2 regions of the Variovorax sp. 3319 genome follow, and region 2 is predicted to be linked to the other one. Evidence: riboswitches for the same ligand, from Rfam matches in the RefSeq annotation. Region 2 holds a riboswitch; the other holds the start of a gene.
What was found. Region 2 has a riboswitch for glycine ahead of J2X67_RS13590 (D-amino acid dehydrogenase). Riboswitches for the same ligand answer to the same signal wherever they lie in the genome.

Region 1 (14,576 bases), on a different contig from region 2:
CGTTGCCCGGCAACCGTGAGGCGAAACTGCTTGTCGCGCCGGTCGAGCAGCAGCACACCCAGTTCGCGCTCGAGCGCGGCAATGCGGCTGGAGAGCGCCGATTGGGTGAGGTGCAGCTTCTCGGCCGCACGGGTGACGCTCTTGAGCGCCACGGCCCAGTGAAAGGCTTCAACGAATCGCAGGTTCATCGTTTTCCGGTCGCCCGGTTCCTTGATTGCGCGAGCCGCGAGTGTCGCCTGAGCGGACCGTTCCGCTGCGCTATGCTCGTTGCGAAGGAGACAAGACAACCATGCAGATCGTCATTACCGGCGGTGCCGGTTTCGTTGGCGCACGCCTTGCCCGTACGCTGCTGAAGCAGGGGCAGCTTTCGCTTGCCGGTGCGCCGGCGCGCGACATTTCGCGCATCACCCTGGTCGACCGCGTTGCGCCGCCGGCCGATCTTTCGGCCGATGCCCGCATCGCGGCCGCCCTGGGTGACCTGAACGAGCAACTGGCTTCGCCCGACACGGCGCTCTGGCGCGAAGCCGATGCCATCTTTCACCTGGCCGCCGCAGTCAGCGGCGAATGCGAGGCCGATTTCGACCTGGGCATGCGCAGCAACTTTGCCGCCACGCACGCGCTGCTCGAGAAGGCGCGCGCCGTGGGCACTCGCCCCCTGGTGGTGTTTGCCAGTTCGCTCGCGGTGTTCGGCGACTCGCCAGAGCATCCGCTGCCGCCGGTGATCGAAGACCACACGCTGCCGACGCCGCAGACCAGCTACGGCATCCAGAAGTTCATCGGGGAGCAGTTGGTCGCCGACTACACGCGCAAGGGCTTCATTCGAGGGCGCAGCGTGCGCCTGATGACCGTGAGCGTGCGCCCTGGCAAACCGAACGGCGCGGCATCCGGGTTTTTCAGCGGCATGATCCGCGAGCCGCTCGCAGGCATTCGCGCAGCCTGCCCGGTGCCTGACGAAACGCCCGTGGCCATCGCATCGCCCGCCCGCACGGTCGAAGGCATCATCCGCGCTGCCGAGGCGAGCGATTCCGATTGGGGTCCGCGCACGGCGCTGAACCTGCCGTCGCTTTCCACCACCGTGGGCGAAATGGCCGCCGCGCTTGAACGCGTGGCCGGCAAGGCCGCCACCGCCCTGCTCGACCGCACACCCGACCCGGCCATCCAGCGCATCGTGAAAACCTGGCCCGGGCGCATCGAAACCGCTCGCGCCAAACGGCTGGGGCTTTCGGCTGATGCAGACTTCGAAGTAGTTATTCGTGATTACGTCCGTGAAAATCCCGACGCGGTGAAGCTCCCCGTTGCGGCATAGTCGGCGGCTGCCCGCGGAGTTTGCTTTTTTCGCTTTTTTTCTTCGCGCCTTCTTTTCTCTGGAGACAACACAATGAAATTGACCCGACTGGCCGCCGGCCTGGTTCTGGGCATGGGCATGGCGTGCGCCGCCTTCGCGCAAACCACCATGAAGATCAGCATTTCGACCGCGCAAAACTCGCACCAGGGCGTTGCGATCGACGTCTTTGCCAAGGAAGTCGAAAAGCGCACCGGTGGCCGCTACAAGGTCCAGACCTTCTACAACGGCTCGTTGGGCGGAGAGCGCGAGTCGATCGAAGCGGTGCAGCTCGGCACCCAGGAGCTGGCCTTCTCCTCGACCGGTCCGGTGCCCAACTTTGTGCCGGAAACAAAAATCCTCGACGTGCCGTTCCTGTTCCGCGACAAGGCCCATGCGCGCGCCGTGCTCGACGGCCCGATCGGCCAGGATCTGCTGACCAAGTTCGACGCCAAGGGTTTCAAGGCGCTGGCCTGGGCCGAAAACGGCTTCCGCCACATGACCAACAGCAAGCGCGACGTGAAGGCGCCTGAAGACCTCAAGGGCCTGAAGATGCGCACCATGGAAAACCCGGTGCACATTGCGGCCTACAAGACCTTCGGCATCGTCACCACGCCCATGGCCTTCCCCGAAGTGTTTACCGCCCTGCAGCAAGGCACTGTCGATGGGCAGGAAAACCCGCTGTCGGTCATCATCTCGGCCAAGTTCGACCAGGTGCAAAAGCACCTTTCGCTCACCGGCCACGTCTACTCGCCGTGCATCTTCCTGATGAACAAGGCAGCGTTCGACAAGCTCAGCGCGGCCGACAAGCAGGCCTTCCTGGAGGCCGCGAAGGAAGGCACCAAGGCCAACCGCGCACGCGTGGACGAAGACGATGCCAAGGGCGTCGCCGACCTGCGCGCCAAGGGCATGACGGTGATCGACAACATCGACAAGACCAAGTTCGTCACCGCCCTGGGGCCGGTGAATGCCCAGTTCGAAAAGGACTTCGGCAAGGCCAACCTCGACAAGATCCGCGAGTTCAAGTGAACCCGGTGATGCTATCTCTTCGATAGCATCGGTGCCCGCTCAGTTCGATCTGGCGGGCTTTTTTGTTTTCAACATCACGACTGCAGATGAAAGAACGATTTCTTGGCATCGAGCGCTGGACGACCGGCTTCTCGATGATTGCCGCCTGCGTGATGCTGGTCATCGCCTCCGGCTTGGGCGTGTTCCAGATCATCACGCGCTTCGTGCTCGAGCAACCTGCCGAATGGAGCGAAATCCTGATCCGCATGAGCCTGATCTGGATGGTGTTCCTCGGCATTCCGATGGCTTTCCGGCAAGGGGCGATGGTGAGCGTGGACGTGCTCTATCGCTGGAGCCCGCCGCGCGTCAAGCGCGTGCTCGACGCGGTGGTGAGCCTTGCGGCACTGGCGCTGATGCTGGTCATTCTGTGGTGGGGCTGGGACTACGCCATGCGTGGCCGCGTGCAATCGATGGCCGGGCTCGAGAGCGTGTCGATGATGTGGTCGTACCTGGCGCTGCCGGTCGGTTCCGTTTTTTGCCTGTTCGGCATCGTTGGTAATTTTCTCGATCCCAAGCGGCTCGAACTGGAGACCGCGCAATGACCCCCGTGATGGTTGCAACGATGGTGCTGTGCTTTGCACTGTCGGTTTCTGTGGCGGTGTCCATCGGGCTCGCGTCGATTCTGGGCATCCAGGTGGCCAACGTGAACATGCTCATCTCCGTGAAGGAGATGTTCAATTCGATCAACAAGTTTCCGCTGGCGGCCATTCCGTTCTTCATCCTGGCGGGCAACCTGATGGAAACCGGCGGCATCTCGCGCCGGCTGGTCGAATTTGCCAAGAGCATCGTGGGCGGCGTGCAGGGCGGCCTGCCCATGACCTGCGTGCTCACCTGCATGATTTTCGCGGCGGTGTCGGGTTCGTCGGTGGCAACCACCTTTGCCATTGGCGCCATCCTGATTCCGGCACTCATCAAGCACGGCTACCCCACCGCCTATGCGGCGGCGTTGCAGGCCACCAGCGCCGAGCTTGGCGTGATCATTCCGCCTTCGATCCCGATGATTCTCTACGGCGTGAGCGCCGAGGTGTCCATCGGCGAGCTGTTCATTGCGGGCTTCGGCCCCGGCATTCTCATCAGCTTGGCGCTGATGCTGTTCGTCTGGGCGTTTTGCAAATGGAAGGGCTGGGGCAAGAACGACGGCGACGGCCGCATGCCTTTTGGCAAGGCAACGTGGCAGGCCGGCTGGGCACTGCTGATGCCGGTGATCATCCTCGGCGGCATCTACGGCGGCATCTTCACGCCGACGGAGGCCTCGGCGGTGGCGGTGTTCTATGCGCTGGTGGTCGGCGTGGTGATCTACCGCGAAATCAAGCCCCAGGATCTTTACGTCATCCTGCGCAAGTCGGTGCTGTCGTCGGCGGTGATCATGTTCATCATTGCCAATGCGGGCCTGTTCGCGTTCCTGATCACGCGCGCGGGCGTGCCCGACGCCATCGGCCATTGGCTGCAGGAGGTGCTGAAGTCGCCCACCATGTTCCTCTTGGGCGTGAACGCTGCGCTGTTCATCATTGGCATGTTCATCGAGACCAGCGCGGCCATCATCGTGCTCGCGCCCATTCTGGCGCCTGTGGCAGTGCACTTCGGTGTCGATCCGGTTCACTTCGGACTGATCATGGTGGTGAACCTTGCGCTCGGCATGATCACGCCGCCCTTCGGCGTGAACCTGTTTGCCGCGTGTACCGTGGCGCGCATATCGCTGGACCGGATCGTGAAGTACCTGATTCCCTTCGTGCTGGTGATCCTGGCCTGCCTGATGGTGATTACCTACGTGCCGTGGATATCGCTGGCACTGCGCGACCTGGTGTACGCCAAGTAGGCCGGGCGCGGCGATCAAAGACAAAAAGGGCGGCCTTCTCGGGCCGCCTTTTTTTTGTGCGGCAAATGCCCCTGTAAGGCAAACGTTCATAAAGATGTCACCAGCCGCAACGATGCTGCAGCCTTCGATTTCGAAAGCTGTGGCGCCATGCTTCCCACCAAGACCGACAAGGCACGCGACGAGCTGCAAGGCGGGCAACGCACGCTGAGCCAGCGCGAACGCGCATTGCTGCTGATGGCCGATGGCCGGCGTTCGCTGACCGACTTCAGCCCGCTGTTCGCGAGCCGCGACGAAGCTGAACAGACGCTGCGGGCGCTGATGAACCGCGGCTACCTGCACGACGCCGGGGCCGCCGAGCCCATACCCGCGACACCAGGCGCGCCGGAGCCCATTCGCGTGGCGGCGACATCGAGCGACAACTTCGACGGCAAGCGCTCTCTGGCCACCACGCGCATGTTCCTTTTCGACATCTGCGAGCGCATGTTCGTGCGCCGCGACCCCAAGTTTGCACAGCAGATGCGCGATGCGCTGCGCGAAGCCCGCGACCGCGACGCCATGCTGACGATTGCCGCGCTGATGCTGACGGAAGTCGAAAAAGCCGCGGGCGCCGAACGGGCCGAATCGCTGCGCGAGCGTATCGAAAGGTTGCTACCCCCCGCTTCGGAAACCGTGCACTGAGGCTTTGCGCGATCCACTACACTCGGCGGGGTCAGGAGAGAGCTTCGCCACGCGAGGCCGCCGAAGGCGCAGGGGGTTCCCGAACGCTCAGGCAAAAGGACTGACAAGGCGCTGGCGCATGCCGGCGTTTCCTTGCTGGAGAGAGGCCCTTGCATCTTGCCGATGCGGCGGCCCACCGAAGGAGCAAACCCCGATCGTGGGGCGAATCTCTCAGGTAAAGCGGACAGCAGGGGTGGCCCATGGTTTGCGCCATGGAATTCGACTGCCCCTTTGGAGTGCCCCGTGGCCGCTTCCGCTTCATCATCATCCGACGCCTCATTGCTCAAGACGCCGCTGCACGACCTGCATGTGGAACTGGGCGCCCGCATGGTGCCTTTTGCCGGCTACTCCATGCCCGTGCAGTACCCCGCCGGCCTCATGGCCGAGCACAAGCACACGCGCGACGCGGCCGGCCTGTTCGATATTTCCCATATGGGCCAGTTGCGCCTCGTGGGCCCGGACGCTGCAGCCGCATTCGAAACCCTGATGCCCGTCGACGTGATCGACCTCGCACCCGGCAAGCAGCGCTACGGCCTGCTGCTGAACGATGAAGGCGGCATCCTTGACGACCTGATGTTCTTCAACGAAGGGCACGGCTCGATCTTCGTGATCGTGAACGGCGCCTGCAAGGTGGCCGACCTTGCCCACATCCAGCAGAAAATCGGTGCGCGCTGCGACGTGCAGCCCATGCCCGACCACGCGCTGCTCGCGCTGCAGGGCCCGCAGGCCGCCACGGCCCTGGCACGCCTGTCGCCCGGCGTCGAGCGCTTTGTGTTCATGACAGGCGGCGCCGTGCAGATCGGCGGCATTCCGGCCTTTGTCACGCGCAGCGGCTACACGGGCGAAGACGGCTTCGAGATTTCGGTGGCCGGCAAGGATGCAGACGCCCTCGCCCGCCTGCTGCTGGCCCAGCCAGAGGTCAAGCCCATTGGCCTGGGCGCGCGCAATTCACTGCGGCTTGAAGCCGGCCTCTGCCTTTACGGCAACGACATCGACACCACCACCACGCCCGTCGAGGCCTCGCTCAACTGGGCGATCCAGAAGGTGCGCCGCACGGGCGGCGCGCGCGAAGGCGGTTTTCCGGGTGCGACCAAGGTGCTGGCGCAACTGGCCGCCGCCACGGCCGGTGCCGCGGGCCACACCGACCACGACACCCTGAAGCGCAAACGCGTCGGGCTTGTGGCGCTGGAGCGCATTCCGGTGCGCGACGGCACGGTGCTGCAATCTTTCGAAGGCCAGGACATCGGCATTGTGACCAGCGGCCTGCTCGGCCCGACGGCCGACCGACCCATTGCGATGGGCTACGTGGCCACCGCGTTTTCAGAACCCGGCACGCGCGTGCAGGCCGTCGTGCGCGGCAAGCCGGTGCCGATGGAAGTCTCGACGCTGCCCTTTGTGCCGGCCCGCTATTACCGGGGCTGACACCGGGGCTGACGCCGCCTGGCTGCGTAACCGATCAACATTTTTATCCACGAGGAGTTTTCACCATGAGCATCAAGTACACCAAGGACCATGAATGGGTTTCGGCCGAAGGCGACGCAGCCACTGTCGGCATTACCGTTCACGCGCAGGACGCGCTGGGCGACGTGGTCTTTGTCGATTTGCCTGAAGTGGGCAAGACCTTTGCGCAAGGTGAAGTGGCCGGCGTGGTCGAGTCGGTCAAGGCCGCGGCCGACGTGTTCATGCCCGTGTCGGGCGAAATCACCGAAGTGAACGAAGCCCTGCGCGCCGACCCCTCGCTTGCCAACTCCGACCCGCTGGCCACCGGCTGGTTCTTCAAGGTCAAGCTCAGCGAGCCGGCGCAACTCGACGCGCTGCTCGACGCCGCCACCTACGACAAGTTCGCCGCCGAATCCTGATCTGCCGGGTTCTTCAGCCGCCTTTCCCCATCTCCGAGCCTTTACCGCCATGTCGATTCCCGCCCAGCCTTCACTGCAACAACTAGAGAACGCCGAAGAATTTCTCGCGCGCCACATCGGCATCGATGCAGCGGACGAGGCGCGCATGCTGCCGGTGATCGGCTCGGAAACGCGGGCAGAGCTCATCGACGGCATCGTGCCCGCGGCCATCCGCCGGGCCAAGCCGATGCGGCTGCCAGCGCCCGTTACAGAGGCGGACGCATTGGCCGAGATGAAGGCGATAGCGGCGAAGAACAAGGTGTTCAAGAGCTTCATCGGCCAGGGCTACTACGGCACGCACACGCCGGGCGTGATCTTGCGCAATGTGCTCGAGAACCCCGCCTGGTACACCGCCTACACCCCTTACCAGGCCGAAATTTCGCAGGGCCGCATGGAAGCCCTGCTCAACTTCCAGACGATGGTGTGCGACCTGACGGGCATGGCCATTGCCAACGCATCGATGCTCGACGAAGCCACGGCCGCTGCCGAGGCCATGACGCTCGCCAAGCGCAGTGTGAAAAGCAAGAGCAACGTATTCCTGGTGTCCGGAGACTGCCATCCGCAGACCATCGAGGTCATCAAGACGCGCGCCGCGCCGCTGGGCATCGAGGTCAAGGTGAGCACCGTTTCCGAGACGCTGCCGCAGCTGATGGCGAGTTGCGAGTTCTTCGGCGTGCTCGCGCAGTACCCCGCCACCACCGGCCATGTGCACGACCTGCGCCCGCTCGCAGGCCATGCGCACCAGTGCGACGCCGCTTTCTGCGTGGCCGCAGACCTGCTTGCGCTTACCCTGCTCGCGCCTCCGGGCGAATGGGACGCCGACATCGTCTGCGGCACCACCCAGCGCTTTGGCATGCCGCTGTGCAACGGCGGCCCGCACGCCGCCTACCTGGCCTGCCGCGACGAGTTCAAGCGCTCGCTGCCGGGCCGGCTGGTCGGCGTGAGCGTCGACACGCACGGCCAGCCCGCCTACCGCCTTGCGTTGCAAACGCGCGAGCAGCACATCCGCCGCGAGAAGGCCACGTCCAACATCTGCACCGCGCAGGTACTGCCGGCCGTTGTGGCCAGCATGTACGCCGTGTACCACGGGCCCGATGGCCTGACGCGCATTGCCCAGCGCGTGGCGGCGCTCACCGCCATTCTTGCGCAGGGCCTCGCGCAAATGGGGCGCGAGCCGGTCAACACCACGGCTTTCGATTCGCTGACCATCCGCACCGGCGACGACACGCCGAAGATCATCGAGCGCGCCAACGCGGCCGGTGTCAACCTGCGCCAGCGGCTGCAGCAGCACCTGGGCATTTCGCTCGACGAAACCACGACGCGTGCAGACATCGAAACGCTCTGGGCCCTGTTCGTTCCCACCGGCACGCCCATGCCGCGCTTCGACGACCTGGCCAACACCGCGCCCCGCCTGCCCGAAGACCTGCGCCGCACCAGCGCCTTTCTCACGCACCCGGTGTTCAACACGCACAAGAGCGAAACGGCCATGCTGCGCTACATCCGCAGCCTGTCCGACAAAGACCTGGCGCTCGACCGCAGCATGATTCCGCTTGGCAGCTGCACGATGAAGCTCAACGCAACCAGCGAGATGATCCCCATCACCTGGCCCGAGTTTGCGAACATCCACCCCTTCGCACCCGCCGAGCAGCAGCAAGGCTATGCACAGCTCGACGCGCAACTGCGCGCATGGCTCTGCGAAGCCACCGGCTACGCGGGCATCAGCCTGCAGCCCAATGCCGGCTCGCAGGGCGAGTACGCAGGGCTGCTGGCCATCAAGTCTTTTCATGAAGCCAAGGGCCAGGGCCACCGCAACATCTGCCTGATTCCCTCGTCGGCGCATGGCACCAACCCGGCGAGCGCGCAAATGGTCGGCCTGCAGGTGGTTGTGACAGCGTGCGATGCACAGGGCAACGTCGACATGGACGACCTGAAACGCGCCTGCGAAAAGCACAGCGACAAGCTCGCCGCTGTGATGATCACCTACCCCAGCACGCACGGCGTGTTCGAAACCCGCGTGAAGGAGCTCTGCGAACTGGTGCATGAGCACGGCGGCCGCGTGTATGTCGATGGGGCCAACATGAACGCGCTGGTCGGCGTGGCGGCGCCGGGCGAATTTGGCGGCGACGTGAGCCACCTGAACCTGCACAAGACCTTCTGCATTCCGCACGGCGGCGGCGGGCCGGGCGTGGGCCCGGTGTGCGTGGTCGAAGACCTCGTGCCGTATCTGCCCGGCCACGCAACGGCAGGCATTGCCTCGAACGGCGTCGGCGCCGTTTCCGCTGCACCGCTGGGCAATGCGGCCGTGCTGCCGATCAGCTGGATGTATTGCCGCATGATGGGCGCCAAGGGCCTCCAGGCCGCAACCGAAACCGCCATCCTGAGCGCCAACTACATCAGCGCGCGCCTGAAGGACCACTATCCCACGTTGTACGCCAGCCCCAACGGGCACGTGGCGCACGAATGCATCCTGGACCTGCGTCCGCTCAAGGACACCAGCGGCGTCACCGCGGAAGACGTGGCCAAGCGCCTGATCGACTACGGCTTTCATGCGCCAACACTGAGCTTTCCGGTGCCGGGCACGTTGATGGTCGAGCCGACCGAGAGCGAGCCGCTGGCCGAACTCGAACGCTTCATCGACGCGATGATCGCAATTCGCGGAGAGATCCGCCGGGTGGAAGAAGGCGTCTGGCCGAAGGACGACAACCCGCTGAAGCACGCCCCGCACACCGCCGCCAGCCTGCTGGGCACGGAATGGGCGCACCCCTACTCGCGCGAGCTCGGCGCGTTTCCGCTGGCCGAACTCAAGCAGGCCAAGTACTGGCCGCCCATCGGGCGGGTCGACAACGTGTACGGTGACCGCAACCTGTTCTGCAGCTGCGTGCCCGTGGGCGAATACCAGGAAACCGAAGAGGCCTGATCAAGGCCCTTTCTACTGGCCTTCGCGCCGGTACATCGCCCACTTCACGGTGAGGATGTCCGCCGCAATCTTTGCGGCGTTCACGCCCGCGTAGGCGACGGAGGGGTCGAATTCGAAGGCCTCCTGGTAACGCTTGATGTGCGCGTAGTCCCGGTCGAAAGTCATCGGACCCATGAGGTCGGCGGGGTCGGTGCCGGTAGGGAGCGCGAGAAACTTCTCGGGATCGGTAGCACTCTGGTAGAGGTCGACGCTCATCAGGTTCATACGGTTGTCCTCGAAAATCTTGAGGACAAATCATCCACGGCATCTACAAGGCGCGCAATCGGCACGCGCCTACACGGCGCCGATGGTTCAGCGCTGCTTCTTCTTTGCCATGTCGCCGGTGGCAATCTGCTCGCGAAAGCCTCGCAGGCTGGCCTTGAGCTTGCGCTCGTTCTCCAGCCCCACCCGCACCATGATCTTCTGGCCGGATGAAAGCGATTCGAGCTGCGGATCGGCGTATTCGTAGCGCACCCACGGCCGCTGCGAGGACACATTGCCTTTCACCTCGACGAGGCGCACCTGCAACGGACCGGCTGGTTCGGGTGCCTGCAGCAGATGGTCGATGACGGCAATGAGCCGGTCGTTGAAATAGCGGCCCGGGTAGCCGAGCTCTTCATACGATTTCTGAAAAAGCGGGTACAGCCGTGCATACACCTTGGCGGCCTTTGCCGGATCGACCGACTCCGCAAGCAGCACGATGGGGTTGTATCGCGCGGCATTGTTGGCCGCGATGGTCTGCGCGTCGCCCTTTCCTTCGGTAACGAAGCGCTGCTTGGTAGGCTGCACGGGCCATGAGCTCGCGGGCGCCTGCTCGCGCGCCAGGTTGTCGACGGTGGCCACGAAGCGGCGCACCACGCCGTCGAACTGCACAAACTCCGCCACGTTCTTGCTGCCGAGCAAGTCGACCAGCGCCGACATCACGCGCGTGTCGGAATCCGCGACCGTGGGCAGGCCGGAATCGGGCAGCGCAATGGCATCGATGGGGTTCTTCGGCTCCAGCGATTCGGGCTGGGGTGCGGGCGGCGGTGCGGGCGCGGGGCCGTCGTTTGGCGCCCTGGCCATGGGCGAGGGTTCGACTGCCTGGGGTTGCTGCTGCTGATACCAGCGCCAGCCCAGAAAGGCGGCCGCGAGCGCTAGCAGGCCGATGACGATGAAGGTGCCGGCCGAGCTTTCGCGGCGCGGCCTGAATTCGGAGGTGTCGCTGTCGGACATGTCGGCGATATTCCTTTTGCGAGGATTGCAGTGGGAGGCGAACGGCTATGGTGCACCAGTTCAGCGGCCCTCTGCGGTGTCATCCCTCGTCATCCCGTAACGCAACGTGACGCCTTGCGACGCGCCCTCCGCCCAAAAAGGGCTATTGCCGCGCCTGGGGCGCCGCCGGCGCCGCACTGAGCGCCTGGAGCCACGCCAGCGTGCCCTGCAGCTCGGCGGGGCGAATCTCGTGCCCGCCCGGAAAGTCCGCACCCGACAACGCCAGCGGCAAGCCCCGCGCCAGTTCGCGGGTGGCCTGTGCAGCGCCTGGCGCAATCACGTTGTCGGCACTGCCATGGCTCACCCAGAGTGCCTTGCCTTCAAAGGCTTCCGGCGCGGCAATGTGCGGCACCACCTGCGGCAGCAGCCGGCTGTGCCACACCATGGCGGCGCGCACCTTCGCAGGCTGCGTCAGCAACAGCGAAAGCGCCATGATGCCGCCCTGGCTGAAGCCGCCGACCACCACGCGCTCCGGCGGCACGCCGAGCTGCTGCGATGCCGAGGCGATCATCTCGCCGACGAGGAAGCGGCTCTCTCGCTCCTGCTGTTCATCGATGTGCCTCTCACCGCCGGGCAGCACCTGAAACTCGAACCACGCGTACGCATCGGGCGACAGCACATACGGCGCGCGCAAGCTCAGCACATGGAACTGCGGCGGCATGAGCGGCGCAAGGCCGAACAGGTCTTGCTCGTTGCTGCCGACGCCGTGCATCAGCACCAGAAGCCACGGCTCGCGCACGTTGGCGTTGCAAGGCTGCTCGAGAAACTTGAAGGGCAGGTGGAGTTGGGGCATGTGTGTGATGGATTGAAGCGGGTTCAGGCAGGTTCAAGCGGTGAGATGAAAGCCCTGCGCCAGCGCGCGGGTGATCTCGGCGGCCGGCAGTTCGCTGCAACCTGTCGCGTTCTGCCCCGACCACAAGGGAGAAAAATCTCCCCGGCCCTGCGCTTCGGCCTTGGCGCGCAGCGGTGCAATGCCCGACGTAGCGAGCGGAAACTCCGGTGCCACGGCGGCAATGGGCCCCAGGTCGCGCATCAACCGGTTCATGATGCCGCGCGCCGGCCGGCCGGTGAAAAGATTGGTCAATGCGGTGTGGCGCGCTGCATCGCTCTTGAGCGCCGCGCGATGCAGGGCGCTGGTGGTCGCTTCGGGTGCCAGCATGTAGGCAGTGCCCAGCTGCACTCCGGCGGCGCCCAGCGCCATGGCCGCGGCCACGCCCTTTGCATCGGCGATACCGCCCGCCGCAATGACAGGCAGCCGCACTGCGCGCGCCACCTGCGGCAGCAACGCAAAGGTGCCGAGCTGCGCCGTCAGGTCGAAAGAGAGAAAGTGCCCGCGATGGCCGCCGGCCTCCAGGCCCTGGGCAATGACTGCGTCGACGCCCTGCGCCTCGAGCCACAGCGCCTCGTCGACCGTGGTGGCCGAGGCCAGGATCTTCGAACCCCACCCGCGCACCTGCGCCAGCAGCGGCTCGGGCGGCAGCCCAAAATGAAAACTCACGACCGGCGGACGAAACTCTGCCAGCACCTCGGCCACCGCTTCGCTGAACGGATTGCGGCCCGGGCCGGTGGGAATGGACGCGGCATCGATGCCGTACTCGCGGTAGTACGGCGCCAGCGCGTTGCGCCATGTTTCCTCGCGTTCGCCGCTTGGCTGCGGCGAAACGTGGCAGAAGAAATTGACGTTGTACGGCTTGTCGGTGCCCGCACGAATCGCGGCGATTTCGCTGCGAATGGCGTCGTTGCCCAGCATGGCGCACGGCAGCGATCCGAGCCCGCCCGAGTTGCTGACGGCCACAGCCATTGCGCTGCCCTGGATGCCCGCCATAGGGGCCTGAATCAGCGGAAGTTCAATACCTAGAAGTTGCTGCAGCGCGGTCATGCGGAATTCCTCGTGAGTGGTACGCCAGCATTGTCCAACGACTGGAAAACTCCGGCTGCCGGATGGTGCATCATGCGGGCAAGATTCCACGCGCCCAGGAGCCGTACATGCCGTCTTCCACCGACTACGAGTCGATGTTCGAATTTGCACCCATGTCTCTGTGGATCGAGGACTACAGCGGGCTGCGCCAGCTGTTCGAATCGTGGCGCAGCGCAGGCGTGGTGGACCTGGTGGCCCACCTCAATGCCGAACCCGGCCGGGTGCGCGAATGCATGGCGCAATTGAGGGTGGTGAGCGTCAACCAGAGCACGCTCAACCTCTTCGGCGCACAAAGCCAGGCAGAGCTTCTTTCGCAACTCGGCAACGTCTTTCGCGACGACATGACGGCGCCGGTCATCTACGAGCTCGACCAGCTGTGGCAAGGCAAGCTGTGCTTCGACAACCAGACGGTCAACTATGCGCTGGACGGCCGAAGGCTGGATGTGCACGTGCGCGTGCGGGTGCTGCCCGGTTACGAGGCGTCGTGGGAGCGCGTGCTGGTGTCCCTGGACGACATTACGGCGCGCGTGCGGGCTGAACAGCTGCGCCTGGAAAGCGAACGCTATGCGCGCGAACTCTTCGAACGCTCGCCGGTTTCGTTGTGGGTGGAAGACTTCAGCGCGGTCAAGGTCCTGCTGGACGACATACGCAAGCGGGGCATCAGCGACTTCACGACCTTCATCAAGGTGCACCCGGAATTCGTTACGCGCTGCATGCGCGAGATTCGCGTGATCGACGTGAACCGGGAAACCTTGCGCATGTTCGGCGCTACCGACAAGGGCGAGCTCCTGGACAACCTCTCGGAAATCTTTCGCGACGAGATGCAGGACTCCTTCGCCGAGCAGCTGCTGGACCTTTGGAACGGCAAGATGCTGCAGCAGCGCGAGGTAATCAACTACGGGCTGACAGGCGACCTGCTGAACATCCACATGCAGTTTGCCGTGCTCGAAGACCGGCTCGCCACCTGGGACCTGGTGCTGGTCTCGCTGATCGACATCACCGCCCGCAAGAAGGCAGAAGCCTACCTGGAGTACCTTGGCAAGCACGACGTGCTCACGCAATTGCGCAACCGCGCCTTCTTCTCGGAAGAGGTCAACCGGCTGACGCGCAAGGGCCCGTGGCCGGTGTCGGTGCTGGTCATCGACATGAATGGCCTGAAACCCGTCAACGACGAGGAAGGCCACGCCGCCGGCGACGCACTCCTCAGGCGCGTGGGCGAGGTGTTGAGCAAGGCCGTCGACGAACCCGGGTGGCCTGCGCGAATCGGCGGCGACGAGTTTGCCGTCGTGCTGCCCAAGACGGATGAACGCGGCGCGGAAGCAATGCGCGACCGCATTGCCTCCATGGTCGACCTGAACAACCAGTTCTATGCCGGACAGAGCGGTCGGATGCTCAACCTTGCAATGGGCGTGGCAACCTGCGAGGCCGGCGACCAGCTCGACGCGGCCCTGCAGCGTGCGGACCGCGCCATGTACGAGGAGAAAGCCCGCTACTACCGCGAAAGCATGATCGATCGCCGGCGCGAGTAGGCGCGCCGAAGAAGCCGCTCGCAGTTACCCTAGAAAAGGATGATCCACTCGCCGCGGATATAGCGGTACTGGTAGCTGGGGCCCGAAAAAGTCGTGCTG
Region 2 (14,576 bases):
GTCGTGGTGCATCGACCAGGGGCAATTGCGCCGGCATGCCGATCGCATACGCATCCGGCTCGACGGTGCACGCAGCCGCGCAGTCAAGCTGGCCATGGCGCACGGCTGCAGCTTTGCCTCGGAGCCTGCGGGCCTGTTCGGCTGGGTCGATACCGGTGTGGACACCGATGCACTCACGCAGCGCATGCTCGACCAGGGCTACCTGCTCGCGCCGGGCTCGCTCTTTCATGCGCGAAGGCCGCCGAGCACGATGATGCGCATCAACTTCGCAACTTCGCAGGACGCCGCTTTCTGGAAGGTGTTCAGCAAGGTCCGTGCGGAACTCTGAGCGCTCTTGACAGCTGAACGGGAAGGGGCGCAAGCCCAAAAGGCGATGCCTTGGAGTAAGCTGGCATCACAAGAAAACCCAACCCGGAGACTCCTGCATGAGCAACGCCAGCCAGCCTTTCGACTTCAGCCAGTTTGTCCCCGGATTCGACTTTCTGAAGAACCTCGCAGGCGGTGCCGCTGGAGCGGGGGCTGCCACGAGTGCGGTGCCGGGTTTGCCGAGCCTTGCGAGTTGGGTTGCGCCCACGCTCAGCGTGGAAGAGGTCGACAAGCGCATCCAGGAGCTCAAGACCGTGCAGTACTGGCTGGAGCAGAACGGCCATGCGCTCAAGGCCACCATCCAGGCGCTCGAGGTGCAGAAGATGACACTTTCGACCTTGCGCGGCATGAACGTGCGCATGGAAGATATCGCAAGCGCTTTCACCAAGCAGACGGCTGCGGCAGCACCTGCGGCCGCGCCAGTTGGTGCCGCGCAGGCCGAGCCCGAACCTGAAGCCGAGGCGGAAGAAGAGGCGCCGGCGCCTGCCAAAAAGGCGCGCAGCAAGCCCGGCTCGGCAACTGCCGCATCGGGTGGCGACAGCGGCGTGGTCGATCCCATGCAATGGTGGGGCTCCCTCACCGAGCAGTTTCAGCAGATCGCCACCTCGGCGCTGCACGACGCGGCGCAGCTCAAGGTGCCCGCACCAGCCGCTGCTCCCGCGGCTTCAAAGCCGGCGGCCAGGAAAGCGACAACAGCAACCGCCGCCAAAAAGAAGGCGCCGACGGCCGCGCGAAAGCGAACGACCGGCCGCCGCTGACGTCATACGTACACACACATCTTGAAGAGAACGGGTCGGCACGCATCATGAAGTTGTTTCCCTCCGGTCACGCCACCCACCCGCAATGGCGCATGGCGGCCGGCCTCGTGCTGGCCCAGTTGCGCGCCCAGATGGCGCTGCCCGACTACGCCTCGGCACCGACCCTCGGCCTGCTCTACATCACCGATCACTACGCTTCGGATGCGCAAGACATCCTCGACCACCTGAGCGCCGAGCTTCCGGAGGTTACCGACTGGTCGGGCACGGTGGGCATCGGCGTTGCGGCCAACAACGCCGAGTACTTCGACGAGCCTGGCCTGAGCCTGATGCTCTGCGCGTTGCCGAGCGATCAGTACCGCGTGTTCTCCGGCGTTGCGCCGCTGGGCAACTCGGAGATGAGTGGCTTCGAGGCTCATACCGCGCTGGTGCATGCGGACCCGGCTACTCCTGACCTGCCCGAGCTGATCGGCGAGATGGCGGGCCGCACCGACACGGGCTATCTGTTCGGTGGGCTCTCGTCGGGCCGTGCGGGCGCGCTGCAGTTTGCGGTGGGTGGCAATGGCAACATCCGCGGGCACGGCGCGGCGGGCGGTGTGTTCTCGGGTGGCTTGTCGGGCGTGGTGTTCGGCGAAGGCGTGCGGCTGGTGTCGCGCGTCACGCAAGGCTGCCAGCCCCTGCGCTCCGGCGCCGGACGCGAACGCGAGATCACCGAAGCCGACGGCAACCTGTTGCTCAAGCTCGACGGCGAACCCGCGCTCGACGTGCTGCTGGCCGACCTGCAGGTGTCGCTGGAGCGCCCGCAGGAAGCCATCGACGCGGTGCGCGCCACCCTGGTGGGCTTGGCCGATGCGGGCAGCGACGGAATTCGCCGCACCGGCGACCTCGGCGCGGACGTGCTGGTGCGCCACATCATCGGACTGGACCCGACCCGCCGCGGCATCGCCATTGCCGACGTGGCAGAGGCCGGCATGCGCCTGACCTTCTGCCGCCGCAATGCACAGGCCGCGCGTGCCGATCTGATGCGCATCTGCGCGGAAATTCGCGAAGAGCTTGAGCCCGAAGAGCAGACGCTGGCCACCGCGCGTGCCGTGGCGGCCGGCGAGGCCGAAGCAGCGCCGCACCCGGCGCGCCGCATTGCCGGCGCCGTGTACGTGAGTTGCTCGGGGCGCGGCGGGGCGCACTTCGGCGCACCGGGCGCCGAACTGCAGATCGTGCGGCATGCGCTGGGCGACGTGCCGCTGGTGGGGTTCTTTGCGGCGGGTGAAATTGCGCGGCATCACCTGTATGGGTATACGGGTGTTTTGACGGTGTTTACCGGCAACGACTGATCCCGTCGCGCCGGCGGACCAATCAGGCCGGCTGCAGCATGCGCGGGGCTGTCGCAGGCATGCCGGCAAACGCAAAATCGACCTCGGGCGCCAGCCCGCTCACGATCCGCGCCACCGACTTTCCCGACCCGCACGCATGCGTCCAGCCAAGCGTGCCGTGTCCGGTGTTCAGGTACAGGTTCGGCAGCTTCGTCTTTCCGATCAATGGCACGTTGCTCGGCGTCGCGGGGCGAAGGCCGGTCCAGAATTGCGCCTGCGTGGTGTCGCCTGCCCCGGGAAAGAGTTGCTCAACGCGCCGGACGATCGCTTCGCATCGCACGCGGTTCAAGTCGCGATCGTAACCATTGAGCTCGGCTGTGCCGGCAATGCGCAGGCGGTCACCCGACTCCGACGTATAGCGCGAGAACACGAGCTTGAACTCGTCGTCGGTCAGCGAAACCTGGTGCGCCTTGGTGGCGTCTTTGACAGGCAGCGTGACCGAATAGCCTTTGGCCGGATAGATCGGCAGGCGAATGCCCAGCGGTGCGGCATACAGGGGGCTCAACGAACCCATTGCAAGCACGAAGGCATCGCCGCGAATGCGTTGGAAGCGGCCTTCGCTGTCGGTGGCCTCCACGTGGTCGATGCTGCCGCCAGTTTCGCGCAACGCAGTCACCGTGTGGCTCATGAGGAACTTCACGCCGGCTGCTGTCGCAAGGCGTGCCATTTCGCGTGCGAAGAGATTGGCGTCGCCGGATTCGTCTTCTGCCGTGTAAGTGGCGCCGGCCAGTTGTGGACGGATGTGGGCAAGGGCGGGTTCGATCTTCACCGCCTCGTCCGCGGAGATGATTTGCCGTTCGCAGCCGAGCGCGCGCATCTGCTCGGCAGGTTCCAGGGCGCTGTCGAATTCCTTCTGCGTCGTATAGAAGTGCAGGATGCCTTGCGTGCGCTGGTCGTACGCGATGCCGGTGTCGCGACGCAGTTGCTGCAGCACTTCGCGGCTGTAGGTGCCCAGGCGCACGATCTGCTCGATGTTGTGCTTCGTGCGGCCAGGGGTGCATTCGCGCAGGAACTGCAAGCCCCAGAGCCATTGGCGCATGTCCGCGCGAATGCGAAAGAGCAGCGGGGCGTCTTCCTTGCCCAGCCACTGCAGCACCTTGAGCGGTGCGCTCGGATTGGCCCAGGGTTCGGCATGGCTGACGGAGATCTGCCCGCCGTTGGCAAAACTGGTTTCGGCGGCGGGGGTGGCCTGCCGGTCGACGACGGTCACTTCGTGGCCGAGTTGCTGGAGGTAGTAAGCCGAGGTAACACCGAGCAAGCCGGCGCCAAGAACGATCACGCGCATTTCAAATACCTTTGAGGTTGAAGCGCTTGAACTGCGGGCGAGGTTTGCTATTGAATAAATAGCAAGCAACCGGACGACCGCCGTCCAAGTTGCCGCTCCCCCTGTCCTCGGTACCTGAGAGATTCACCCGCTGCGCCCGCAACGGGTTTGCTCCTTCGGTGCATCACGCGAAGTGATGGCTCTCCAGACGGCGTGTCAGTTGGTGCAGTACGGGCCCCTTGCCGAAATTTCGAGAACTTCGTCGGGCCGACCTGAGCGTTTATGGGAGTTTGCGCCTTCGGTAGGGCAACCGGGGTTGCCCGCTCTCCTGCAGTGGGGCGATTGTAGGCGGGGCTCGTGGGGATGCCAACCGTTGTCGTGGCACTGTGCGCCAATGGGATAATCTTCAGTCCATTCGCCAGAGGGCGATCGTTCGACAACAACAGGGGACTCCATGATCCTGGTAACCGGCGGCGCAGGCTTCATTGGCGCCAATTTCGTACTCGACTGGATCGCGCAGAGCGATGAGCCCGTCGTCAACCTCGACAAGCTGACCTACGCGGGCAACCTCGAGACGCTCGCGTCGCTCAAGGGCAACCCGAAGCACATCTTCGTTCAGGGCGACATCGGCGACAGCGCCTTGGTCGATCGCCTCCTGGCCGAGCACAAGCCGCGTGCCGTCGTGAACTTTGCCGCGGAATCGCACGTTGATCGCTCCATTCACGGCCCCGAGGACTTCGTGCAGACCAATGTGCTCGGCACCTTTCGCCTGCTCGAATCGGTGCGCGGCCACTGGAGCGCGCTGCCGGCCGAGCAAAAGTCCGCCTTTCGTTTCCTTCACGTGTCGACCGACGAGGTCTACGGGTCGCTATCCAAGACCGACCCTGCGTTTACCGAAGAGAACAAGTACGAGCCCAACAGCCCGTACTCGGCCAGCAAGGCCGCAAGCGACCATCTCGTACGCGCCTGGCACCACACTTATGGTCTGCCGGTGGTCACCACCAACTGCTCCAACAACTACGGGCCGTTCCACTTTCCCGAAAAGCTCATCCCGCTGATGATCGTCAACGCGCTGGCCGGCAAGCCCCTGCCCGTTTACGGCGATGGCATGCAGGTGCGCGACTGGCTCTACGTGAAGGACCATTGCAGCGCCATTCGCCGTGTGCTCGAGGCAGGCAAGCTCGGCGAGACGTACAACGTCGGCGGGTGGAACGAGAAGCCCAACATCGAGATCGTGAACACCGTGTGCGCTCTGCTCGACGAACTGCGCCCGCGCGCCGACGGCAAGCCGTACAAGGAACAGATCAGCTACGTTACCGACCGACCCGGCCACGACAGGCGCTACGCCATCGATGCGCGCAAGCTCGAGCGCGAGTTGGGCTGGAAGCCGGCTGAAACCTTCGACACCGGCATCCGCAAGACCGTCGAGTGGTATCTGGCGAATGGCGATTGGGTGCGCAACGTGCAAAGCGGCGCGTACCGCGAGTGGGTCGAGAAGCAATACGACACGACGAAGGCGATCGCATGAAGTTGCTGCTGCTGGGCAAGGGCGGACAGGTCGGCTGGGAACTGCAGCGCAGCCTTGCGCCATTGGGCGAACTGGTGGCGCTCGATTTTGACAGCACTGAGTTCAATGCCGACTTCAGCCGTCCCGAGCAGCTTGCCGAGACCGTGCTGAAGGTGCGTCCTGACGTGATCGTCAATGCCGCAGCTCACACCGCTGTCGACAAGGCCGAGAGCGAGCCCGACTTTGCGCGCAAGCTCAACGCCACCTCGCCCGGCGTGGTGGCCGAAGCCGCCGGGCAGATTGGCGCACTCATGGTGCATTACTCGACTGACTACGTGTTTGATGGCAGCGGCAGCAAGCCCTGGCAGGAAGACGATGCCACCGGCCCTCTCAGCGTGTATGGCCAGACCAAGCTCGAAGGCGAGCAACTGGTGGCCAAGCACTGCGCCAAGCACCTGATCTTTCGCACAAGCTGGGTGTTCGCTGCGCGCGGGGGCAACTTCGCCAAGACGATGCTGCGCCTGGCCAAAGAGCGGGACCGCCTGACCGTCATCGACGACCAGTTCGGAGCCCCGACGGGCGCCGAGTTGCTCGCGGACATAACCGCACATGCAATTCGCGCCACCTTGCAAGACCCTGCCAAGGCGGGCCTGTATCACGCGGTGGCTGGTGGCGAAACCAGTTGGCACGGGTATGCGCGCTTCGTGATCGAACAGGCCAGGGCGGCCGGCGTTGAGCTCAAGGCCGGACCCGAGGCCGTCGACCCCGTGCCCACCAGCGCCTTCCCAACTCCCGCGAAACGCCCCGCCAACTCGCGATTGGACACGCGCAAGCTGCAGTCCACCTTTGGGTTGGTGCTGCCGCACTGGCAGCAGGGGGTTGCCAGAATGCTGCGCGAGACCCTTTGATAGATACAGCGCAAGAGAAGCACACAAGCAAGCAGCAAAAAGCGGAGAACACAACACAATGACCATGAAGACCACGCAACGCAAGGGCATCATCCTGGCTGGCGGCTCCGGTACCCGGCTGCATCCCGCCACGCTCGCGCTCAGCAAGCAGCTGCTGCCGGTGTACGACAAGCCGATGATCTACTACCCGCTCAGCACGCTGATGCTCGGCGGCATGCGCGACATCCTTATCATCAGCACGCCGCAGGACACCCCGCGCTTCCAGCAACTGCTGGGCGATGGCAGCCAGTGGGGCATCAACCTGCAGTACGCTGTGCAGCCCAGCCCCGATGGCCTCGCGCAGGCTTTCATCATCGGCGAAAAGTTCGTAGGTAATTCGTCCAGCGCGCTGGTGCTTGGCGACAACATCTTCTACGGCCATGACTTCGCGCAACTGCTGGCCGATGCCGACTCCAAGCCTTCCGGCGCCACTGTATTCGCCTACCACGTCCACGACCCCGAGCGCTATGGCGTGGTGGCTTTCGATGCGAAGGGCAAGGCCAGCAGCATCGAGGAAAAGCCGCTGAAGCCGAAGAGTAGCTATGCGGTTACGGGCCTGTACTTCTACGACAACCAAGTGGTCGAGATTGCCAAGGCCGTAAAGCCGAGTGCGCGCGGCGAACTGGAGATTACGGCGGTCAATCAGGCCTATCTCGACCGTGATCAGTTGAATGTGCAGATCATGCAGCGTGGCTATGCCTGGCTGGATACCGGCACGCATGAGAGCCTGCTGGAGGCTGCGCAATTCATTCAGACCCTGGAGCATCGGCAAGGGCTCAAGATTGCGTGTCCTGAAGAGATTGCGTGGCGCAATGGATTCATCGATCGCGAGCAACTGGCAAGGCTCGCTTTGCCGCTTCAAAAGAACGGCTACGGCAAGTATCTGAATCATCTACTGGCTGACGAGGTCCGCTCGTGAAGGCAACACCCGCCGCAATTCCTGAAGTGCTGATCATCGAGCCGAGGGTCTTCGGCGATGCGCGCGGTTTCTTCTACGAGAGCTTCAACAGCAAGGCGTTTGACGACGCTGTTGGTCGCCACGTCGAGTTTGTTCAGGATAACCATTCGCGTTCAGCCAAGGGCGTGCTGCGAGGCTTGCACTATCAGATTCAGCAGCCGCAAGGCAAGCTGGTGCGGGTGGTGCAGGGCGCTGTGTTCGACGTGGCCGTGGACATCCGCAAGTCTTCGCCGAGCTTCGGGCAATGGGTGGGTGTTGAATTGACTGCGGACAATCACAAGCAGCTGTGGATACCCGCGGGGTTCGCACATGCCTTTCTTGTGCTCAGTGCGACGGCGGATTTCCTCTATAAAACCACGGACTACTATGCGCCGGCGCACGAGCGCTGCATAGCGTGGAACGACCCGGCAATCGGCATTGCGTGGCCAGACATCGAGATGGCGCCTCTCCTGTCTGCAAAAGACCAAGCTGGCGTTTCGCTGAATCAAGCCGAAACATTCGACTGAAAAGCAGCAAAAAATTGGTTGCGATGCAGTCGATCCTGCAACTATGTCACGCCTTGCATAAATACTGGATTTGCAAAAGCGCCGACGGTGCACTTAATCTCCCGACACTCCTTGGAAGATAAGTTGACGCGAGCAGGTATTCAATGCACTTTTCATCAAGTTGGCCGTATTTCCTGTGACGGGCCGATGCGGGTGTCACCAGGCCGAATGGCACAATCTTCATCATTCGCTATCAAGAGGGAAGCATATGTATAGTCACACGACGCCCGCGAGCAGACCGTTTGAACAAAATTCTTGAATTAAGGGCGCCATGAAAAGCGGTGAGAAGTTCCGTATTGCACATTTGAGTCCAGCGTATTTTTCTCCAGACTCGTATGTGGGCGGCGGAGAGAGATATGTTGACTATCTCGCGCAATCGTTGCAAACGGTCCCGGGTTTCGATCAGGCCATATTCTCGATCGGACCAGATGATCAGTTATTTTTGAGAAACGGTATTCTGGTCCGTGTCCTGAAAAATGAGTCGTCACATCCGGGAATGACGAACGCGTTGTCGACGCGACTATGGCGCGAGCTTGAGGGATTCGATCTCGTTCACATACACCAGTGCTTGACGTTATTTGGCGCATTCAGCACGTCGATAGTTCGCTCGCTAAAAATCCCAGCTATTGGTACTGATCTCGGCGGTGGCGAAGATCCGCAAATGTTGCGTGGCCGAGGGATCGAGCTTTTGGATGGTCTGATATCTATTTCGAAATATGCCCGCAATCTTGTGGGGTCACATTTCAAAGGGCCCCACGACGTTCTTATCGGGCCTGTGGATACTGATCGATTCATACCGGCTCCGGGGGAGCCGTCTGGCAATGCAGGTCGAATGTTGTGCGTCAGCCGCATATTGCCGCACAAGGGGATCGACCGCGTGATTGCAGCGCTGCCTCCCTCTCTGAGCTTGACGATCGTCGGCCGCCCTTATCACCAGCCGTATTACGAATTGCTTGTAAAAATGGCAGAGGGGAAAAACGTCAATTTCGTTCTAGAAGCGGACGACGACGCACTTCTTGATATCTACAACAACAGTGCAGTGTTCGTGCAAGCATCCACGGCGCATGACATTTATGGAAACAACGTTGCGAAGCCCGAATTGATGGGCTTGACTACGCTGGAGGCTATGTCATGCGGGCTACCCGTTATCGTGTCGGATGCCGGGTCGCTGCCGGAACTGGTGACCGATGCTCGATTCGGTCAAGTATTTTCTTCGCACAACGATTTGGTGGCGATCTTCGAAAAAGTGGCCGCCGGAACCTGGCCGCCACGTGATGCTGGAGAACTCGCGCGCGCACACGTCATTTCTACTCACGGCCTCAAGGCAATTGGAGCTCGTTTGGCTGAGTTTTACAGGCACACGATAGCGAGCCGGAAAAACTGAGGGTATAGCATTGCGAATTCTCTTTCTTACCAATCTTTATCCGCCGCTCATAATAGGCGGCTATGAAATTGCATGCGCACAAACTGCAGAAGCGATGCGCAGCCGCGGGCACGAAGTCCAGGTTCTCACTACCTGGAGCCACGTCCCTCAGACAACGAAGACGCCAGATTGGATTCAGAGGCGCCTGGATCTGCACTGGTATGTTCCACATACTCCAAACCAGACGCTGGAAGTTCGCGATCTCCACAGCGCGGTATGCTCGTCCTACTCCAACACACTTCACCTCCTGGATGCGTTGAAAAATTTCCGCCCGGATGTTGTATCTGCGTGGAATCTGACAGGAATCGGTGGATTGGCCATGATGGATTTGTTAAATCATGTGGGTGTGCCTTGGACGCTATATCTGGGAGATCGGGTGCCGGTTGATATTGCCGCCAACGTGCCGGCTGATGTCAGAGGAATATTTAATGCTCGCGGAGGCGAGGTCTACGAGCAAGCCCGTATTTTCTCGGTGAGTCAAAATCTACTTGATGAGATCGAAACGGAATCAAACATATCGTTTCCTCAGGGCGCCGACATCGTGGCCGGGTGGGCCGATCTTTCTCAATCATTGCCACACCAGCCATACTTGCAGAACGGAAAGGCGCGGTTCGTGGCGGCAAGTTCCTTGGGGCCGCACAAAGGCACTGAGTTAATTGTCGAGGCCAGTGCACAGTTACAGGCGAGCGGAGTTGATTTCTCTGTCGACATTTTTGGCGAAGGCGATTTGCCGCGCTATGTAGATATGGCAAAACGGCTGCGTGTGGGAGAACGTGTCCGGTTTCTTGGGTCGCTGCCCTATATGGATCTCCTGAAGGCGTATTCGGGGTACGACGCGTTTCTTTGTCCAACTTGGGAGCGGGACCCATTCCCCTTCGCGCCTCTAGGGGCTGCGGGTTGTTATACCCCGCCGATATTGACCAGGAATTGCGGAACCAGCGAGCGACTTGTCGACGGCGTTCACTGCTTAAAGATCGAACGGACAGCAGAAGATCTTGCAAGAGCAATGGCCGAGGTTGCAACTGGGCAGGTGGACTTGGGAAAGATGGGCCGTGCCGGTCGACGTTTGGTCGAGGGAGATCTCTCTTTCGAGCGTCATCTGGACAAGATGGAACGCGCGTTCGAGGAGTCGGCGCGCCCTTGGGAGATGCCTCACGATCCGAAGCTTCCACTGCTTCTATTCCTGAAGCACAACTTGTCCGTGAGGTTGCGTTTTGGGTGAAATTAAGCAACGCACGCAGGCACAGCGCCACCTGATTCTGGGTGGAGACGGTTTCATCGGCCGTCATGTGGCGTTATTGTTGGCCCGCAAAGGCTTCAGCGTGACGATTGCCACGCGGCTGCCCCCAAGTTTTGCTTTCCCTGAGGCCGAAGCTGGTCGCATCTCAAGAAAATCCTTCGAATTGGCGTCTGCCGATTGGGACGAGCTTGTAAAAGATGTCGATGTGGTTCATCACTACGCCTGGAGTTCCATACCTGCCAGCGCAAACGCCAATCCTGCCGGCGATTTGCTTTTGAACGTCTCCGCCACCATTGGATTGCTAGATGCATTAAGGCGAAAAGGCCAAGGACGCGTTGTATTTACGTCGTCGGGCGGAACTGTGTACGGAAAGGTAAACAGAACCCCCATCGATGAGGATGTCGTCCTTAGACCGATTACTGCCTACGGGGCAGGAAAAGTGTCCGCGGAAATATATTTGAGTTTATTCCGTTCCATGCACGGCATTGACTGCAGGATCGCTCGAATCTCTAACCCCTACGGTGCCGGTCAAAATGTTGCGCGAGGTCTTGGAGTAATCACAACATTCTTGCAACGCTCGTTGACCGGCGAGGACATAGTCATTTGGGGCGATGGAAACGTAACGCGCGACTTCATTCACATTGCTGACTTGGCTGCTTGCTTGGCCAATCTGGCCGTGGCGCCACCTTCGGATCAGTTCATTTTCAATGTCGGCACTGGCCTTGGGGCAAGTTTGAATCAGGCCATCGCGGAAATAGAGAAAGTTTTAGGCCGACAACTTACCGTCAGACGCTCTCCATCCCGGCTCATTGACGTGCCGGTGAATGTTCTCGCTATTGATCGGGTATGTAGAGCGCTGAGCTGGGAGCCGCAGGTTTCGTTGTCGGCGGGAATTGAGAACACCATTGGAGACTTGAAGACTGGTTGCTCATTTTCCAGTCTGGTCTGATGTGAAAATTTATTTAATTGTTAGTATAAGCTGGAGAAATTGATGGAGCTTGGAAATCTATCGGAATTTGGACGATCAAGGTCTTCAACCCGCTGGGCAACGAATCCGGTGCGAAGATTCGTTTGGTGGTTAATTGCCCCATACTTTCGTGGCGCTGAAGGACGGATTGCTGCCAGGATCGACGCGGTTGATGCAGGCATTCGGAACAAAATTCCGGAAATCTCGGCTGAACTTGAAAGGGTTGCAACTGAAGCGGAAAAGAGGGCTTCTGCAAAGGTTGCCTCTCTGACGGGTGGCCTGCGAAAGGACGCCTTGGCCGTAGCAAATCGTATTGCGGGACTGGAGGAGGAAGCCGGCGTCCTGAGTGGCAATGTCTCTGCGTTAGGCCAAAAAATCGAGTCAATTGCTCATGGCGTGGAGGAGCGCATTGGCAAGCTCGAGGCTTCACTCCAAAAATACGAAAAGCTGAGTGCCAATTTGCCGCAGGAAAAAAACCCGAACGGTCTGGTCATCGCCAATGGGCAGGCGGGCGAGCGATTGCTCGTGCGGCAAAATGATCATATCGGGAAGCGGATTATTGCGGGCGAAGAGTGGGAGCCGCACGTCAGAAAAGCGATAGAAGAGGCCGCCAGACCCGATGGAATCGCGATTGATGCAGGTGCGTATATCGGCATACACACACTCACAATGTCACGCTGCTTCTCCACCGTTCATGCGTTTGAACCCCAACTTGGGGTTTTCCAGGTTCTCTGTGGCAATTTAGCCTTGAATGAGCGTTTGAACGTCGTTACCCATAACGGCGCCCTGTACGATCGCAGCATCGCCATGCGGCTCGCCCCACAAGACCATCAAGAAGTTGGCGTTCCGATGGTCGGCGGTGATATCGATTACAAGCTAATTGAAAACGCCGCGGCCTTGTCATTCGAAGTTGCAGCGCCCGGTGATCCGCACGTTGATGCAATCGCGCTCGACGACTTGGCGCTTGAAAATATTTCGTTGATTAAAATAGATACCCAAGGCTCGGATCTCCGAGTGCTGGTCGGCGCGGAACGCACAATTGCTAGATCAAAGCCGGTCGTTCTCTTCGAATGGGAACGAGATTTGGCAGCCCTCCACGGGGCTACGCTTGAAGGGTTTTTCGGATTTTTCGAGAAGCTCAACTATGACGTCGAGATTTTGCACGAAACTTCTCCGGGGCGCCAAGCGGACTATATTGCCAGGCCTCGAAGCACATGAGATCTTCAATGTTTAATGATTTTCTCAAACTTCGACGAGCGTGATGCGGATATTGATCCTGGCTCCTTGGCTGTATCTCAATCCTCGCAATGGCGGACAGCTTCGCGCGGCGTCTATAACAAAGGCCTATGAGGACGCGGGTCACGAAGTGCGGGCGGCGGGCCTATACATTCCTAGTGAAAGCCGGTTGAATGACATAAGGCCGACGGACATTGCGCTACGAGGCGACGCGGGGGAATTCCATGGCAAGCTCCCGGGCGAGACGCGACGCTCGGAGATGTCTTGGTGGGAGGCTGTGGCGGCAGCGCCAGAGAGCTTTGCCGCTTTTGCCCAAGTCGTGCGCGAATTCCGACCAGATCTCCTGCAGTTTGAAGAAATTGCGCTTTGGCCCGTCGTGAGGCGCCTGAGGCGCGAAAATTATCTGGATGGTGTCACGATCGTACACTCGTCATATAACTTCGAAACCATTGCGTGGGGTCACAGGAGCGTTGCTGCAGGCGACGTAACACCAGAGACTATTCGCGATATCGCGCAAATCGAGAAAGAGATTGCGTCGGAAGTAGATCTCATCCTCACTGTGTCAGAGGGTGACGCTCAGGAATTCGTCAAGCTTAATGATGCAGCGAAGGTGTGCGTTGCACCAAATGGCGTCAACTGCGATCAAAGCGCCAGTGCCAACAATATCGGGGCAGTTTCGTCATACCTGCCTGCGAGCTTGCCTTATGCGCTATTCGTTAGCAGTGCGCATCCGCCGAATGCACGAGGCATTGTCGATTTTGCAGCGGATGCCTCCGGGCATCCGCTGCGCCACGGCGAAATTATGGTTTGCGGTAAAGTTGGCGCGCTGATGAAGGCTGCTCCGCAGTTTGGAAAGGCAACGAAGATTCTAGGAAGATGCCGCTTCCTGGGCTGGGTTGACGATACTGCGCTAAGCGCGCTCTACGGTAATGCAAGAGTGGTGATTCTCCCGAAGATGTATTCGGGAGGATCGAATTTGAAGACAGCGGAAGCTATTATCAGTGGCCGTCCCATAGTGGCAACGAGGCTTGCCTTTGAGGGTTTTGAGCAGTGGATTGGCTTGCCTGGTGTTGCGATAGCCGATGACCCGGACGAGTTTTGGCGACTTGTCGACGGTTACTTGATGAACGGGCATGTCGAACAATCCCGTCCCCAGGAGAGCGTCGAGGGGTTGCTATGGAAAAATTGTCTTAGACCGATGATCCACGAAGCCGAATTGACCCGCGCTCACGCGGCGGCACGTGTCGATCCGGTGGACGGAGCAATGAGCGCTGATGCACGTGGTGCCTAAGCGCATTGTCCCGCCCGCCCGCCCGCGACTATCGGCATGGGTGCTTCGCCCGAGGGCCTACGCGCTCGCATGGCTCTTGTCGAGCGCCGGTAACATGCGGCGGAGCGTTTCCTCCAAAGTCGGGACTTCAAGTTTGGCACCATGTCTTGAAAGCAATGCATTCAACTTTGCCGGACTGCCGCAAAGCCGATGTACCTCATTGCCTCGGACAAAAGCTGGATTGACGGTAACTTCTATTTGGTGACCCGTTATTTGAGTGAAAGAGTCAATTACGTGCTGGAGCTCGTAAGGTTGACCTGAACACACGTTGTAGATTCCACCGGGCTCACCATACGCGAGCAACAACAGGTACGCGCTGCACACCATTCGAACGTCATTGAACTCCCGCTCCACATGGAGGTTGCCGAGCGCAATAGAGGATGCTCGGGCGGCAAAGTGCATGGCCAGCTTCGGAATCAGGAAGTTCACGTCCTGGCCTGGCCCCGTATAGTTGAAAGGGCGAGTGATTATCAGATTCAGTCGATCCCCATATATTCGGGCCATGCATTCCATGGCGAGCTTGCTCGTGGCGTAATGATTGACCGGCGCAGGCGGCTGCGTTTCACTGATCGGCGACTGCGCTGTGTTGCCGTAGATGTTCGCGCTGCTCGCCAGAAGCACACGTTGGGGTGGCGTGGGTAGCTTGGTGAGCGCGTCGAGCAGGTTTG

Region 1: it holds a riboswitch for glycine, as region 2 does, so the genes downstream of both, gcvT (glycine cleavage system aminomethyltransferase GcvT) here and J2X67_RS13590 (D-amino acid dehydrogenase) in region 2, are expected to answer to the same signal.

Annotation. Positions count from the first base shown of each region.
Region 1 is NZ_JAVDUZ010000003.1:230,208-244,783, reverse strand. Features, by position in the region: gene J2X67_RS08335 (LysR family transcriptional regulator) at 1-188, opposite strand, end outside; gene denD (D-erythronate dehydrogenase) at 290-1,306, shown strand; gene J2X67_RS08325 (TRAP transporter substrate-binding protein) at 1,379-2,350, shown strand; gene J2X67_RS08320 (TRAP transporter small permease) at 2,437-2,931, shown strand; gene J2X67_RS08315 (TRAP transporter large permease) at 2,928-4,205, shown strand; gene J2X67_RS08310 (hypothetical protein) at 4,353-4,883, shown strand; glycine riboswitch at 4,906-4,996, shown strand; glycine riboswitch at 5,009-5,120, shown strand; gene gcvT (glycine cleavage system aminomethyltransferase GcvT) at 5,166-6,344, shown strand; gene gcvH (glycine cleavage system protein GcvH) at 6,410-6,781, shown strand; gene gcvP (aminomethyl-transferring glycine dehydrogenase) at 6,831-9,737, shown strand; gene J2X67_RS08290 (hypothetical protein) at 9,750-10,001, opposite strand; gene J2X67_RS08285 (DUF3014 domain-containing protein) at 10,089-10,991, opposite strand; gene J2X67_RS08280 (phospholipase) at 11,134-11,823, opposite strand; gene J2X67_RS08275 (nitronate monooxygenase) at 11,857-12,909, opposite strand; gene J2X67_RS08270 (GGDEF domain-containing protein) at 13,017-14,477, shown strand; gene J2X67_RS08265 (hypothetical protein) at 14,507-14,576, opposite strand, start outside.
Region 2 is NZ_JAVDUZ010000006.1:48,204-62,779, forward strand. Features, by position in the region: gene J2X67_RS13575 (PLP-dependent aminotransferase family protein) at 1-328, shown strand, start outside; gene J2X67_RS13580 (PhaM family polyhydroxyalkanoate granule multifunctional regulatory protein) at 426-1,124, shown strand; gene J2X67_RS13585 (FIST N-terminal domain-containing protein) at 1,172-2,452, shown strand; gene J2X67_RS13590 (D-amino acid dehydrogenase) at 2,475-3,776, opposite strand; glycine riboswitch at 3,868-3,973, opposite strand; glycine riboswitch at 4,006-4,096, opposite strand; gene rfbB (dTDP-glucose 4,6-dehydratase) at 4,210-5,283, shown strand; gene rfbD (dTDP-4-dehydrorhamnose reductase) at 5,280-6,170, shown strand; gene rfbA (glucose-1-phosphate thymidylyltransferase RfbA) at 6,229-7,128, shown strand; gene rfbC (dTDP-4-dehydrorhamnose 3,5-epimerase) at 7,125-7,673, shown strand; gene J2X67_RS13615 (glycosyltransferase family 4 protein) at 7,984-9,096, shown strand; gene J2X67_RS13620 (glycosyltransferase family 4 protein) at 9,107-10,357, shown strand; gene J2X67_RS13625 (NAD-dependent epimerase/dehydratase family protein) at 10,350-11,324, shown strand; gene J2X67_RS13630 (FkbM family methyltransferase) at 11,367-12,560, shown strand; gene J2X67_RS13635 (glycosyltransferase family 4 protein) at 12,604-13,869, shown strand; gene J2X67_RS13640 (GDP-mannose 4,6-dehydratase) at 13,927-14,576, opposite strand, start outside.